DNA from 3 places in the Micromonospora sp. B006 genome. Region 3 is predicted to be linked to each of the others. Evidence: riboswitches for the same ligand, from Rfam matches in the RefSeq annotation. Region 3 holds a riboswitch; each other region holds the start of a gene.
What was found. Region 3 has a riboswitch for cobalamin ahead of MicB006_RS15640 (ferredoxin). Riboswitches for the same ligand answer to the same signal wherever they lie in the genome.

Region 1: it holds a riboswitch for cobalamin, as region 3 does, so the genes downstream of both, MicB006_RS13540 (acyl-CoA thioesterase) here and MicB006_RS15640 (ferredoxin) in region 3, are expected to answer to the same signal.
Region 2: it holds a riboswitch for cobalamin, as region 3 does, so the genes downstream of both, metE (5-methyltetrahydropteroyltriglutamate--homocysteine S-methyltransferase) here and MicB006_RS15640 (ferredoxin) in region 3, are expected to answer to the same signal.

The regions. Positions count from the first base shown of each region.
Region 1 is NZ_CP030865.1:2,837,768-2,842,042, forward strand. Features, by position in the region: gene MicB006_RS13530 (Dyp-type peroxidase) at 1-1,104, shown strand, start outside; gene MicB006_RS13535 (copper resistance CopC family protein) at 1,138-1,746, shown strand; cobalamin riboswitch at 2,039-2,234, shown strand; gene MicB006_RS13540 (acyl-CoA thioesterase) at 2,364-2,876, shown strand; gene MicB006_RS13545 (LysE family translocator) at 2,880-3,503, shown strand; gene MicB006_RS13550 (PrsW family glutamic-type intramembrane protease) at 3,577-4,275, opposite strand, start outside.
Region 2 is NZ_CP030865.1:3,181,683-3,185,957, forward strand. Features, by position in the region: gene MicB006_RS14945 (Ig-like domain-containing protein) at 1-297, opposite strand, end outside; gene metE (5-methyltetrahydropteroyltriglutamate--homocysteine S-methyltransferase) at 417-2,666, opposite strand; cobalamin riboswitch at 2,782-3,000, opposite strand; gene MicB006_RS14955 (beta-1,3-glucanase family protein) at 3,202-4,275, opposite strand, start outside.
Region 3 is NZ_CP030865.1:3,508,311-3,512,585, reverse strand. Features, by position in the region: gene MicB006_RS31650 (hypothetical protein) at 78-1,433, opposite strand; cobalamin riboswitch at 1,476-1,657, shown strand; gene MicB006_RS15640 (ferredoxin) at 1,747-2,391, shown strand; gene cobN (cobaltochelatase subunit CobN) at 2,388-4,275, shown strand, end outside.

The sequences.
Region 1 (4,275 bases), 670 kb from region 3:
GTACGCGCAGCCGAACCCGTTCCGGTGGCCCACGTCGGCAGCGCTGTCGAGCCGTTCCACGGCGCGCGCCAGTCGGGTGTCACCACCGAGCCGCAGGCACACGCCGCGTTCGTCGCGTTCACGCTGCGCCCGGGCACCGACCGGGCCGCGCTCGGGCGGATGCTGCGGCTGCTCTCCGACGACGCCGCCCGGCTCACCCAGGGCCGCCCGGCGCTCGCCGACACCGAACCGGAACTGGGCCTGCTCCCGGCCCGGCTGACGGTCACGTTCGGCTTCGGTCCCGGGCTCTACACCGCCGCCGGGCTCGACGACCGGCGGCCCGCGTCGGTGGCCGACCTGCCGGCGTTCCGCATCGACCGGTTGCAGCCGCGCTGGTCCGGCGGGGACCTGCTGCTGCAGATCTGCGCCGACGACCCGCTCACCGTCGCCCACGCCCAGCGGGTCCTGACCAAGGACAGCCGCCCGTTCGTCACCGTCCGCTGGGTGCAGCAGGGCTTCCGCCGGGCCGCCGGCGCCGAACCGGGGCGCACCCAGCGCAACCTGTTCGGCCAGCTCGACGGCACCGCCAACCCGAAGCCCGGCGCACCGGCCGACACCGCCGTCTGGGTGAGCGACGGACCGGACTGGCTGCGCGACTCCACCACCCTGGTGGTACGCCGGATCAGCATGAACCTGGAGACCTGGGACCTGCTGGGCCGCGCCGACCGGGAACTCGCGGTGGGCCGGCGCCTCGACACCGGCGCGCCTCTCACCGGCCAGGCGGAGCACGACGAGCCGGACTTCGCCGCGCTCGGGCCGGACGGGCTCACCGTGATCCCCGACTTCTCGCACCTGACCCGGGCGCGCGTGACCGACGACCGGCAGAAGATCCTGCGCCGGCCCTACAACTACGACGGCGCGCCGACCGCCGAGGGACACGCGGACAGCGGGCTCGTCTTCGCCGCGTACCAGGCCGACATCGCCCGTCAGTTCCTGCCCATCCAGCGGCGGCTGGCCGAACAGGACCTGCTCAACGAGTGGACCACCCCGATCGGCTCCGCCGTGTTCGCCGTACCGCCCGGCTGCCCCGAGGGCGGCTGGATCGGCCAGCAGCTGCTCGGCTGACCACGACGCTGACCACGACCAGGAAGGCGCGCCATGCGTACCCGTACCGTCCCCGCACTCCTCGCCGCGCTGTTCACCGCGGCGCTGCTGCTGGTCCCGGCCACGCCCGCCGCGGCGCACAACTCGCTGCAGGAGGCCACACCGGCGCGCGACGCCCGGCTCACCACCGCGCCCACGCAGGTGACGCTGCGGTTCATGCAACGGCTCAACCCGGCCTTCACCACCATCACGCTGCGCGACGCCGCCGAACGTCCGGTGCCCGCCAGCGCGCCCGCCGTGAACGGCGCGACGGGCACGGTGACGATCGAGGAGCCGCTCGGCAACGGCACCTACACGGTCGCCTACCGGGTGGTCTCCCGCGACGGCCACCCGGTCCAGGGCTCGTACCGCTTCACTGTCGCCGACCCGGCCGCTCCGCCGGCGGCCGTCCCGTCACCGACCGCCGACGCTTCGGCGGGCGCTTCAGCTTCGGCACCGGCGGACGCTTCGGCAGGTGCGGACGCCTCTCCGGCGAGCGCTGACGCCTCGGCGAGCGCCGACGACGGCGGTCTGCCGGTGGGACTCCTGGTCGGCGGAGCGGTCGCCGCGGTGGCAGCAGCCGCCGTGGTCGCACTGTTGCTGCGCCGTCGCCGCCCGTCCTGACGCCTCACCCGCCGACGCGGGCTGACCCGTCACCCGCTTACGCGCGTCCGCCCGGAGATCTTGGTACGAAACGGCCCCCATAGGGGCGCATTCCTTCCAAGATCTCGGGCTTCCTGACAGGCGAGAGAGCCGTCCCGCTATGCGGACTGCGCCTGCGGGCCGGCCACGGGTGCGCCGGTGTGGGACGGGCGGGGGCACGGCGGGGCACGGCGGGGCACGGCGGGGCAGGGCGGGGCAGGGCGGAACGCGGGTCCCGGCGAGGGCGGGTCGGGGCTGGGTTAGGCTGCCGGCAGCGCTGGTTCACCCGGTCGGCGACGGCCGCCTGTCGTAAGAGGGAACCCGGTGGAAGTCCGGGACTGCCCCGCAGCGGTGAGTGGGAACGACCGCCGTCAACAGCACTGGGCCACCGGCCTGGGAAGCGACGGTCAGTAGGCGACCTCGTGTCAGGCCCGCGAGTCCGAAGACCTGCCCGCGTCGCGCGTACCACCGGTGCGCGCTGCCGTCGACCTCGCGGGTGGGTCGGGCGGGTGACACGCCGGGCGCGAGCCGTCGGCGTGCCTCGACGTGCACACCCCGTCCGGTCGGCGGTCCGCTTCTGCGTAGGACGGAACCGCACGATGACCGATGCCATCACCCTCACCGGCCGACCACCGTCGGCCTCGCACCTGACCCTGTCGCAGATCATGGACCAGCACCACACCAACCTCATGGGTACGGTGCACGGCGGCCGGATCCTCAACCTGATCGACTCGGTCGCCGGGGTGGTCGCCGCCCGCCACTCCGACGGACCGGCCGTCACCGCCGCGATCGACGAGACGGCCTTCCTGCGCGCGGTACGCGTCGGCGACGTGGTCCACGTGGACGCCCGGATCACCTGGGCCGGCCGCAGCTCGATGGAGGTGGCCGTAAAGGTCAGCGCGGACCGCTGGGACCGGGCGGTGCCACCGGTGGACGTGGCGACAGCGCACCTGGTGATGGTGGCGGTCGACGACGAGGGCCAGCCCCGGCCGGTGCCGCCGCTGCTGCCCGGCACCGACGGCGACCGGCGGCGCTACCGGGAGGCACAGATCCGGCGCGAACACCGGCTGGCGCTGCGCCGGGCGCTGCTCGACGGCGTCGAGGAGGGCTGAGGCGTGCTCGGACTGTCGGCGGCCACGCTCGCGGGTTACCTGGCCGCGATCGTGGTGCTCATGCTCACCCCCGGGCCGGACATGATGTTCGTGCTCGCCAACGCCACCCGGTACGGCGCGCGGGCCGGGGCGGTGGCGGCGCTCGGGGTCGCCGCCGGGGAGGCGGTGCACGTCGCCGCCGTGGTGGCCGGGCTCGCTACGGTGATCGCCGCGTCCCCGGTGCTGTTCACCGCGATCCGGTGGGCCGGGGCGGCGTACCTGATCGTGCTCGGGGTGCGGGCGCTGCGCGGCACGGGCCGTACCGGTCCGGCGGCCGGTGGGCCGGACGGCGGCGCCGGGCGGGCGTTCCGGCGCGGACTGCTCACGAACCTGCTCAACCCGAAGATGATCCTGTTCAGCGTGGCGTTCCTGCCGCAGTTCGTCCGGCCCGACGCGGGCCCGGTGGCGGCACAACTGATGCTGCTCGGCGCGCTGTTCGTCGCGGTACAGCTCACCGTGGACCTGGCTCTCGGCCTGGGCGCGGGGCGCTTCGCCCGCCGCTGGGGCGACAGCCGCTGGTCGCGGCGGGTCGACCGGCTCTGCGCTGTCGCCTTCGTCGCGCTCGGCGTCCGGCTGGCCGCCGGCTGAGACGCGCCGGTGGCGGAGCGCGGCGGGACGGGTCAGGCCGCTTGATCGACTTCAGCACGCCGGGGTGGCGGCATCAGGAGGGCTCCGACCCCGCCACCTCGGCGAGCTGGTGAGGATCATGCTCCGCCGGCGCCCGGGGCGGGGCGGCCGGCCGCTCGCGGTCCAGGTGCAGACGCAGCAGCACCCAGCCCAGCGACACGCCGCCGATGAACAGGTACGCGGGCTGCGTGCCGAACGTGTCCCAGCAGGTGTGCAGCGTGACAGCGGCGGCAAAGGTGAGCAGGAACGCCGCCAGTCTCCGGCCGCCGGGCGCGGCGGCGAACGTGAACAACGCGGCGGCGGTCAGCCCGGTCCAGGCCAGGTGCGCGGCGGGCGCGGTGAGACCGCGTACCAGCAGCGTCCGCTCGACCGCGCCGAGGCTGCCCTGCGACCCGACGAACGTGGCGAACGCGTACCCCATCGTCTCCAGCGCGGCGAACCCGGCGCCGGAGGCCACCCCGATCACCAGGCCCTGCGCCGGTGACCGGTGCCGCCGCCAGAGCAGCAGGATGCCGGCCGGCACGATCAGCTTCGCGGCCTCCTCGGCCAGGCCGACGAACGCCATCGGCAGGACTCCGAGCCGGTGCAGCGTGCCGTACTCCAGCCAGCCGGCGGCGACGACGCCGATCACTCCACCGAGGAACGCGGCGACGCCGACGACCGGGCCCGGCACCCGGCGGTGGCCGGGCCGCCCCTGGGTGAAGGCCAGGAACGTGGCCGGGGCGACTGACGC
Region 2 (4,275 bases), 330 kb from region 3:
CATGGTCACCGGGTACAGCTCGCCGCTGCCGAGCGTGTATCCGTCCGGCAGCCGGTCGAGGCCCATGGTGATCGTTTGGCCGTTGGCCTGCCGGAACCGCAGCCACCAGTCGGTGACGGGTGAGCCCAGGTTGGTGACTGTGAGCTCGGCCCAGAAGCCGCTGGACCACTCCCGGGTGATCGTGTAGTCCACCGTGCACACCGTCGCGGCGTAGGCCGGGCGCAGCGCCATCGTCGTGGCCCCGCCGACGACGACCGCGGCGGCTGTGGCCAGCGCGAAGATCCTGCGTCGCATCATGCCCCCGTGTATCGACACACATCACTTCATGCAGCCTCGGCGCTCGGGGCACGGTGTGTCAAGGGCTGAACCGGGTCCGGGCCGGGCGGAACGGCGCGGCGTTCCGCCCGGCCCGCGGCTCAGCGTCCGCGCAGCTCGGCCGCGGCGGCGACCAGGTGCTGGAGGGACGCCTCGACCTCGGGATAGCCGCGCGTCTTGAGGCCGCAGTCGGGGTTCACCCACAGCCGCTCGGCCGGCACCGCGGCCACGGCCCGGCGCAGCGCGCCGACGACCTCGTCGTGGGACGGCACCCGGGGTGAGTGGATGTCCCAGACGCCGGGCCCCACACCCCGGCGGTATCCGATGGCGGCGAGGTCGTCGAGGACCTCCATCCGGGAGCGGGATGCCTCGATGCTTGTGACGTCGGCGTCGAGGGCTTCGATGGCCGTGATCACCTCCCCGAACTCCGAGTAGCACAGGTGGGTGTGGATCTGGGTGTCGTCGGCGACTCCGCAGGTGGCCAGGCGGAACGCCCCGACTGCCCAGTCCAGGTACGCCCTCTGGTCCGCCCCGCGCAGTGGCAGCGTCTCACGCAGCGCCGGCTCGTCGACCTGGATGACCCGGATACCGGCTGCCTCGAGATCGCGGCACTCGTCGCGCAGGGCGAGCGCGACCTGGTCCGCGGTGTCTGCCAGTGGCTGGTCGCTGCGGACGAACGACCAGGCCAGGATCGTGACCGGGCCGGTGAGCATGCCCTTGACCGGCCGGTCGGTCAGCGACTGCGCGTAGGTGGACCAGTTGACGGTCATCGGCGCCCTGCGTGCCACGTCGCCGTAGATGATGGGCGGACGCACGCATCGGGAGCCGTAGGACTGAACCCAGCCGTGTTCGGTGGCGGCGAAACCGTCCAGCTGCTCGCCGAAGTACTGGACCATGTCGTTTCGTTCCGGCTCGCCGTGCACGAGCACGTCCAGGCCCAGCCGCTCCTGGAGCCGGACGACGTGCTCGACCTCGGCGCGCATGCGCCGGGTGTAGGCGGTGTCGTCGATGCGGCCGGCCCGATGCTCGGCACGCGCGCGGCGCAGCTCGTCGGTCTGCGGGAACGATCCGATGGTCGTGGTCGGCAGGGGCGGCAGGTTCAGCCGGGCCTGCTGTGCCGCCGCTCGCTCCGGGTACGCGCCGCGCTGCCGATCCGTGGCACGCAACGCGGTGAGCCGGCCGCGCACGGTGTCGTCGCGCCATGCGGCCGGGGTGGGCGGCAGCGGCTCGGGCAGGGACGTGGTGCCGTTGCGCAGCGCGCGGCCGAGCCGGACGACCTCATCGACCTTCTGCCGAGCAAAGGCGAGCCGCTGACGCAGCGCCGGGTCGAGAGCGGTCTCGGCGGACAGGTCCACCGGCACGTGCAGCAGCGAGCACGAGGTGGACACGGCGACGTGGTCGGCGAGGGCGGTGACAGCGGCACCAGCCGCCACGGCGGCGCGCAGGTCGGTACGCCAGACGTTGCGGCCGTCGACGAGGCCGGCCACGATCGTCCTGCCACGCAGCGGTCCCGCACCGGCCAGCCGCCGCAGGTTGCCGGGCCCGGCCACCAGATCCACACCGACCGCTTCGACCGGCGTGTCGAGCAGGGCGGGCAGCGCGTCACCGAGCTCGCCGAAATAGGTGGCGACGAAGATCGCCGGCCGCTGTTCCACCGCGCCGAGCCGGGTGTACGCCTCCCGCAGCGCGTCGATCTCGGCGGTGCTCCGGTCGGCGACGTAGGCGGGTTCGTCCAGTTGCACCCATCGCACGCCCGCCGCCGCGAAGGATCGCAGGATGTCGGCGTACACGTCGACCAGGTCGGTCAACCGGTCGAACGGTTCGCCGCGCGCCCCGGTGGGCTTGGCCAGCAGCAGGAATGTGGCCGGGCCGACCAGCACCGGCCGACTGTCGATTCCCAGCTCGCGGGCCTCGCGGTACTCGCGCAGCGCCTTGTCGGGATTCGCCGCGAAGGCGGTGTCGGAGCCGATCTCGGGAACCAGATAGTGGTAGTTGGTGTCGAACCACTTCGTCAGTTCGAGCGCCGGCTCGGCATCGACGCCCCGGGCCATGGCGAAGTAGGTGTCGAGATCGCCGAGGCCGAGACGGGCGAACCGGTGCGGGACCGCGCCGACGGCGACGGCCGTGTCCAGCACGTGGTCGTAGTAGGAGAACGTGTTGGACGGGATCGCGTCCAGACGCGCGTCGCGCAGCGTCCGCCAGACCTCCGCCCGTAGCGCGGCAGAGGTCGCCGCCAACTCCTCGGCGTCGATCCGGCTCGCCCAGTAGGCCTCGACGGCCTTCTTGAGTTGCCGGTTGCCCCCGATACGCGGATAGCCCAGCACCGTGCTCTGACCGAATGCGGTACTCATGGAGATCCCTTCCCTCGAAGCACACGAGGCCGATCGGGGCAGGGAGGGAAGGGGTACGGGCGGCGTACCGGCTTCCGCACCGGCCGTCCCGAGCGACCGTCGGCGGCGCACACCGGACGGTGTGCGCGGTGCGGGCAGGTCTTCGGACTCGCGGGCGCGACCGGTCCATCCGGTCACCTACTGGCCGTCGCTTCCCAGACCTCACGGTCCAGTGCTTCGATGACAGCTGTCGTTCCCACTCACCGCTGCGGGGCAGTCCCGGACTCACACCGGGTTCCCTCTTACGACGCCACACCCTTCACGGGCACGGCGAACCAGCACCGTTGTCCATCGTATGGGGCGGTGAGCCGGCGTGGTCGGCGCGTCCGTCCTGCGGGACGGCGAGCCGTCGCGGGGCCCAAGCCCCATCGCGGAGGCCGGTGTCCGTTGGGAGAACAGCCTCCGCCGGCTCGCCCGGCGCCTGACCCGTCGTCCGTCGGCCTGCCGGTGGCGGGAGCGACTCGCGGTCGGCCCCCGCCCCCCGTCGCAGGGCCGGTCAGCCCTTGCGCCACTTCTGGTTGGCCGCGCCCGTGCAGTCCCAGAGCTGGAGCCTCGCGCCGTCGTTGCCGTTCCGGTCCTTGATGTCGACGCACTTGTTGGCCTGAAGGTTGACCAGGTCTCCGGCCGCGTTCAGGGTGAACTGCTGAGCGCCGGTGCCATTGCAGGTGTAGAGCTGCACCACCGCCCCGTTGGCGGTGGACCCGGCGTCGATGTCCATGCACTTGTCGTTCTGGCTCTTCAGCGCCGTGCCGCTGAACGTCCACTTCTGCGCGTTGGTGTTGTTGCAGTTCCACATCTGCAGCGGCACGCGGTCGACGAAGTTGGAGCTCGGCACGTCGATGCACTTGTTGTTCCAGTTGCTGACCACGGGCACCCCGGTGGTCGGGTTGCCGCCCCCACCGCCGGTGAACGGGCTGAGGATCAGTCCGGCCGAACGGGGGTCGCCGTCGTGCACCAGTGACTCGAATCCGCCGACGTCGTCGAAGGCGAACGCATACGCCCGGCCGTCGGTCATGTTGGCGTGGATCAGGCGGGCGTACTGGTTGGTGGGGTTGCTGCGGTAGAAGTCGGCGGCGTTCGTGCTGGGCTGGGTGTCGATGGTGCCGAGCGTGCCTCGGTTGAGGGCGGCGCAGAGCGTGCGCGAGATCGGGCCGACCACTTGGTCGTTCGGCGCGGGCAGGTCGCCGTCGCAGCCCCAGACGCTGGCCGAGGAGGGCCGGTTGAAGGAGGCGACCACCTGGCCGCTGCCGTTGGTGAAGGTCATGGTGTTGCCCGAGGTGCGGCCGTAGTACCGGATGGCCGGCTGGTCGGCGAAGGGCGCCACGGTCAAGGTCTTCGTGGTGTACGCGTTCCACGCGGAGGCGATGTACGAGTCCAGGTAGGTGGTGCTCAGCAGGCCGGCCCCGGCTGCCTTCCCCGGAGCCAGGACGCGCAGCACGGTCCCGTCGGAGCGGGTGTGGACGGTGTTGGCCCAGCCCGGCTGCGCCCGGATGCCGTCGATGACCGCGTTGCGTCCGTTGGCCACCACGTCGCCGGTGCGCTTGGTGACGCCGTTGACGCCGGTCACGGT
Region 3 (4,275 bases):
GCCGGCGCGCAGGTGTTCGCCGACGACCTCGATCATCCGGTGCCAGCCGGTCGCGCAAGAGTGATCCGGATTTAGCCTCACGCGAACTCGTCCTCGTCCTCGTCGTCCTCCTCGTCCGGGACGGTCACGACCACCGACGGTGCGGGCGGACGGGCCGAGTAAAGCGCGCCGTTGATCTCGCTGTTGGTGTCGACAAGGCTCTTCCAGGTCGCTTGGTCGCCCAGAACCGGCTCCAGCGATAGATCGGCACTGCCGAGGGTGATCAGGGTTTTCAGGTCCGCCAGCGCCGCGTTGAGCTGGGACTGGACGGCGGCCCGCAGCCGGACGACCTTCGCGGCACCGGACTCGGTGGTCGGGGCCGGCTTGGGGGCGGCGGCCTTCTTAGCCTTTTCCTGCGCGGTGCGTGCCGGGTCCGAGTAGTGCACGACCCAGTACGGCACGAGCGGATCGGGCTGGCCGGCGTTGTCGTGCAACAGCTTCGAGGGATCGTCCGGGCGTGGCCGAGGCACCACGTAGCTGCCCGCCGCGGGCGAGGTCCGTTGCAGCTCCTGGGACGTGTACGAGTTGATCGCCCGACGGTCAGCCCGGAACGCGTTCGCGGCCCGCGCGAGCAGCCACAACCCGTCCGCGCTGGTGCCGAGGCCGGCCACGACGTCGTTGACGTCAGAGCGGAACGGCACCTGCTCGCGGTCGGCGGCGCTACCGGTGTTCGAGAGCAGCAGCTTGTCGGCGACCAGCGCGATACCGCCTGCCACCTGCAGTGTGTACCGGGCGTTCACGTCACCGGCCAGGGCCTTGGGCACCAGGGCGGTGAAGTCGGAGACCGGCACAGGGTCCCAGTCGACACCGAGGATCTCGTGCGGGATCGGACCACCGTTCTGCCAGGCTCGCAGCGCCTGACGTCGGGTGTCCTGCTTGGCCTGCCGCCACGGTAGGTCGATCAGCGTCATCAGGTGGCCGACGTAGGTCCGGTTCTCGATCCGGGAGACACCGAGCTGATCACGCAGGTGCCGCTTGATAGCGGCGAACTCGACCGGCGCACACAAGTACGCGGCCAGGTAGACGGCCCGCCAGAGGGCCGTCGCCGGCACTGTCTTGCCGAACACGGTCGGCAAGTCCTTGACCGGAAGGTAGCCGGTCGCGATCCGGGCTACGTTCTCGTCGAGGTCACCGTCGTAGACCGCGCGGGGCAGCGCCCGCACGACCGCCGCAGCGTCGGAGGCGCTCGGCTCCCAAGGTTTGAACTCGCCGTGCACGCTGGCGACCAGCGCCTGGACCGCGTCGTCGAATTGCTCCGCCGGAGCCACCCCGGGCACGCCGACGGTGTCGGTGCTCAGGATGACCTGGGCCGGCGGGGTGAGGGCCTGCCCGATGCGCAGCGCGTCCTCGTTCGGAGCTTCGCCAGCGACGCCCTGCACGAACCGCACTCGCATGTTCTGCAGGACCTCGGCGCGGCCCCGGGCGCGTACTGTCGGTGCTACCGTCGTGATGCCAGTCAAACTCAGCCATGAGCCAGGGAACCCGGTGCGAATCCGGGACTGACGCGCAGCGGTGAGGGTGACGGGCGGGGCACGACGCCACTGGACCCACGGTCTGGGAAGGCGCCCCGTCCGGTTGATCCCGAGTCCGAAGACCTGCTGGCCGCAGATCCGTCTGCGACACGTGCCCATCCAGGCCTCGCGCACAGGCCCCGGACGAAAGAAGACCCCGTGTCCCGATCGCACCGGATCACCGGCTCCTGACCCCGTGAGCGTCCTCGTTCACGTCGCGACCGCACTGACGGACGCCGCGTCGCCGGTGCTACGCGGGCAGGCCGAGGCAGCCGGCGCCCGACTGGCCTTCCTGCAAGCCGGCGAGCCCACGCTGACCCATGTGCTCGACCTGCTGCACGCCGAGGGCGTTCGGGAGGTTCGCCTGGAACCGGTGAGCACCGACGACCTGACTTTCGCCCGTTCGTGGGTGGGACGCGTGGCCGGCCACTGGCACCGTCAGCAGATCGACCCGCCGGTCATCCGGTTCGGCGAGCGTGCGATCACCGGGCACGAGGCGCCACTCACCTCACCGGCCTGGGAGACCACGCCGCCGTACCGCCATCATCTACTGCTGTGCCGCGGCCCGCGCTGCAGTGCCCGCGGCGCGGACGAGACCTATCGCGCGATCGTGGGCGCGTTCGTCGAGCAGCAGCTCACCGACGCCGACGTCCTCATGGCCCAGACCGGCTGCCTGTTCCCGTGCAACCACGGACCAGTCGCCGTCGTGCACCCCGCCGGCACCTGGTACGGGCCGGTGCGACCCGGCGACGCGGCACGCCTCGTCGGCGAGCACCTACGCGCCGGCCGTCCGGTCGGCGACCTGCGCCTCGGCTCCCGTGTCACCGAAGGAGAAACATGACACGCATCGCCCTGCTGTCCACCTCGGACACCGACCTGCTCTCGGCGCGGGCCAGCAACGCGGACTGGTCCTGGGCCAACCCTGCCCGGCTCACCGGCGAGCGCCGCGACACCCTGACCAGCGAGGCCGACCTGGTCATTCTGCGGGTGCTCGGCTCGCCCGAGGACGTACGCGACCTCGCCGCGCTGATCCGCGGCACCGGCCGTCCCCTGGTCGTGCTCGGTGGGGAACGGACGCCGAACGCCGCGTTGATGGGGCTGTCGACCGTCCCGATCGGTGTCTGCGCCGAGGCACACCGCTACCTCGCCGAGGGCGGCGCGGAGAACCTGCGCCAACTGCACGCCTTCCTGTCCGACACCGTGCTGCTGACCGGCGAAGGCTTCGAACCGCCGGCGGTGCTGCCCGAGTGGGGAGTCAGCCGGCAGCCGGCCCCGGACGCCCGGCCCCGCGTCGGAGTCCTGTACTACCGGGCCCACGAGGTGAGCGGCAACAACGCGTTCGCCCACGAACTCGCCGATGCCATCGACACCACCGGCGTGGCCACCGGCGTACCGATCTACGTCTCGTCACTGCGGGCGGCGCCCGAGGAGTTGTACGCCGAACTCGCCACCCTGGATGCGATCGTCGTCACGGTCCTGGCCGCCGGCGGCGCCCGGCCCGCCGCCGCGAGCGCCGGCGGCGACGACGAGTCCTGGGACGTCGAACGGCTGCGCGCCCTCGACATCCCCGTGCTGCAGGCTCTGGCGCTCACGTCCAGCAGAGCCGAGTGGGAGGCGTCCGACGAAGGCGTCACCCCGCTCGACTCCGCGACCCAGATCGCCATCCCCGAGTTCGACGGTCGCCTGATCACAGTCCCGTTCTCATTCAAGGAGGTCGACGTCGACGGCCTGCCCCGCTACGTGACCGACCCTGAGCGATGCACCCGCGTCGCGGGCGTCGCCGTCAACCACGCCCGACTGCGGTACGTCCCGCCCGCCGAGCGCAAGGTGGCCCTCGTCCTGTCGGCCTACCCGACCAAGCACAGCCGCATCGGCAACGCCGTCGGCCTCGATACGCCCGTGTCGGCGATCCGATTGCTGCGCGCGATGCGAGATGCCGGCTACGACCTCGGCGCACCCGGCGCAATTCCCGGGCTCGACCCGCTGTTCCCGGTCGAGGGAGAGGATGCCGACACGACGGCCGGCAACGCGCTCATCCACGCTTTGATCGCCGCCGGTGGGCAGGACGAGGAGTGGCTCACGCAGGCTCAGCTCAGCGAGTCGCACGTGCGTATCAGCCGGGACGACTACCGGCGCTGGACTGCCGGATTGCCCGCCGCGCTACGCGACGCCATGGCCGAGACCTGGGGCGAGGCTCCCGGCTCGCTTTTCGTCGACGACGACGGCGACATCGTGCTGGCCACACTGCGCGCCGGTAACGTCGTCATCCTCATCCAGCCCCCGCGTGGCTTCGGCGAGAACCCGGTCGCGATCTACCACGACCCGGCCATGCCTCCGTCGCACCACTACCTGGCCGCGTACCGCTGGCTCGAACACGGCTTCGGCGCCGACGCGGTGGTGCACCTCGGCAAACACGGCTCGATGGAGTGGCTGCCGGGGAAGAACGCCGCGCTCTCAGCCGCCTGCGCCACGGACGCGGCGATCGGCAGCATGCCGTTGATCTATCCGTTCCTGGTCAACGATCCTGGCGAGGGTGCCCAAGCCAAGCGCCGCGCGCACGCCACCATCGTCGACCACCTGGTGCCGCCGATGGCACGCGCCGAAAGCTACGGCGACATCGCCAAGCTGGAGCAACTGCTCGACGAGCACGCCAACATCGCCGCGATGGACCCGGCGAAGCTGCCCGCGGTCCGCCAGCAGATCTGGACGCTGATGCAGTCCGCAC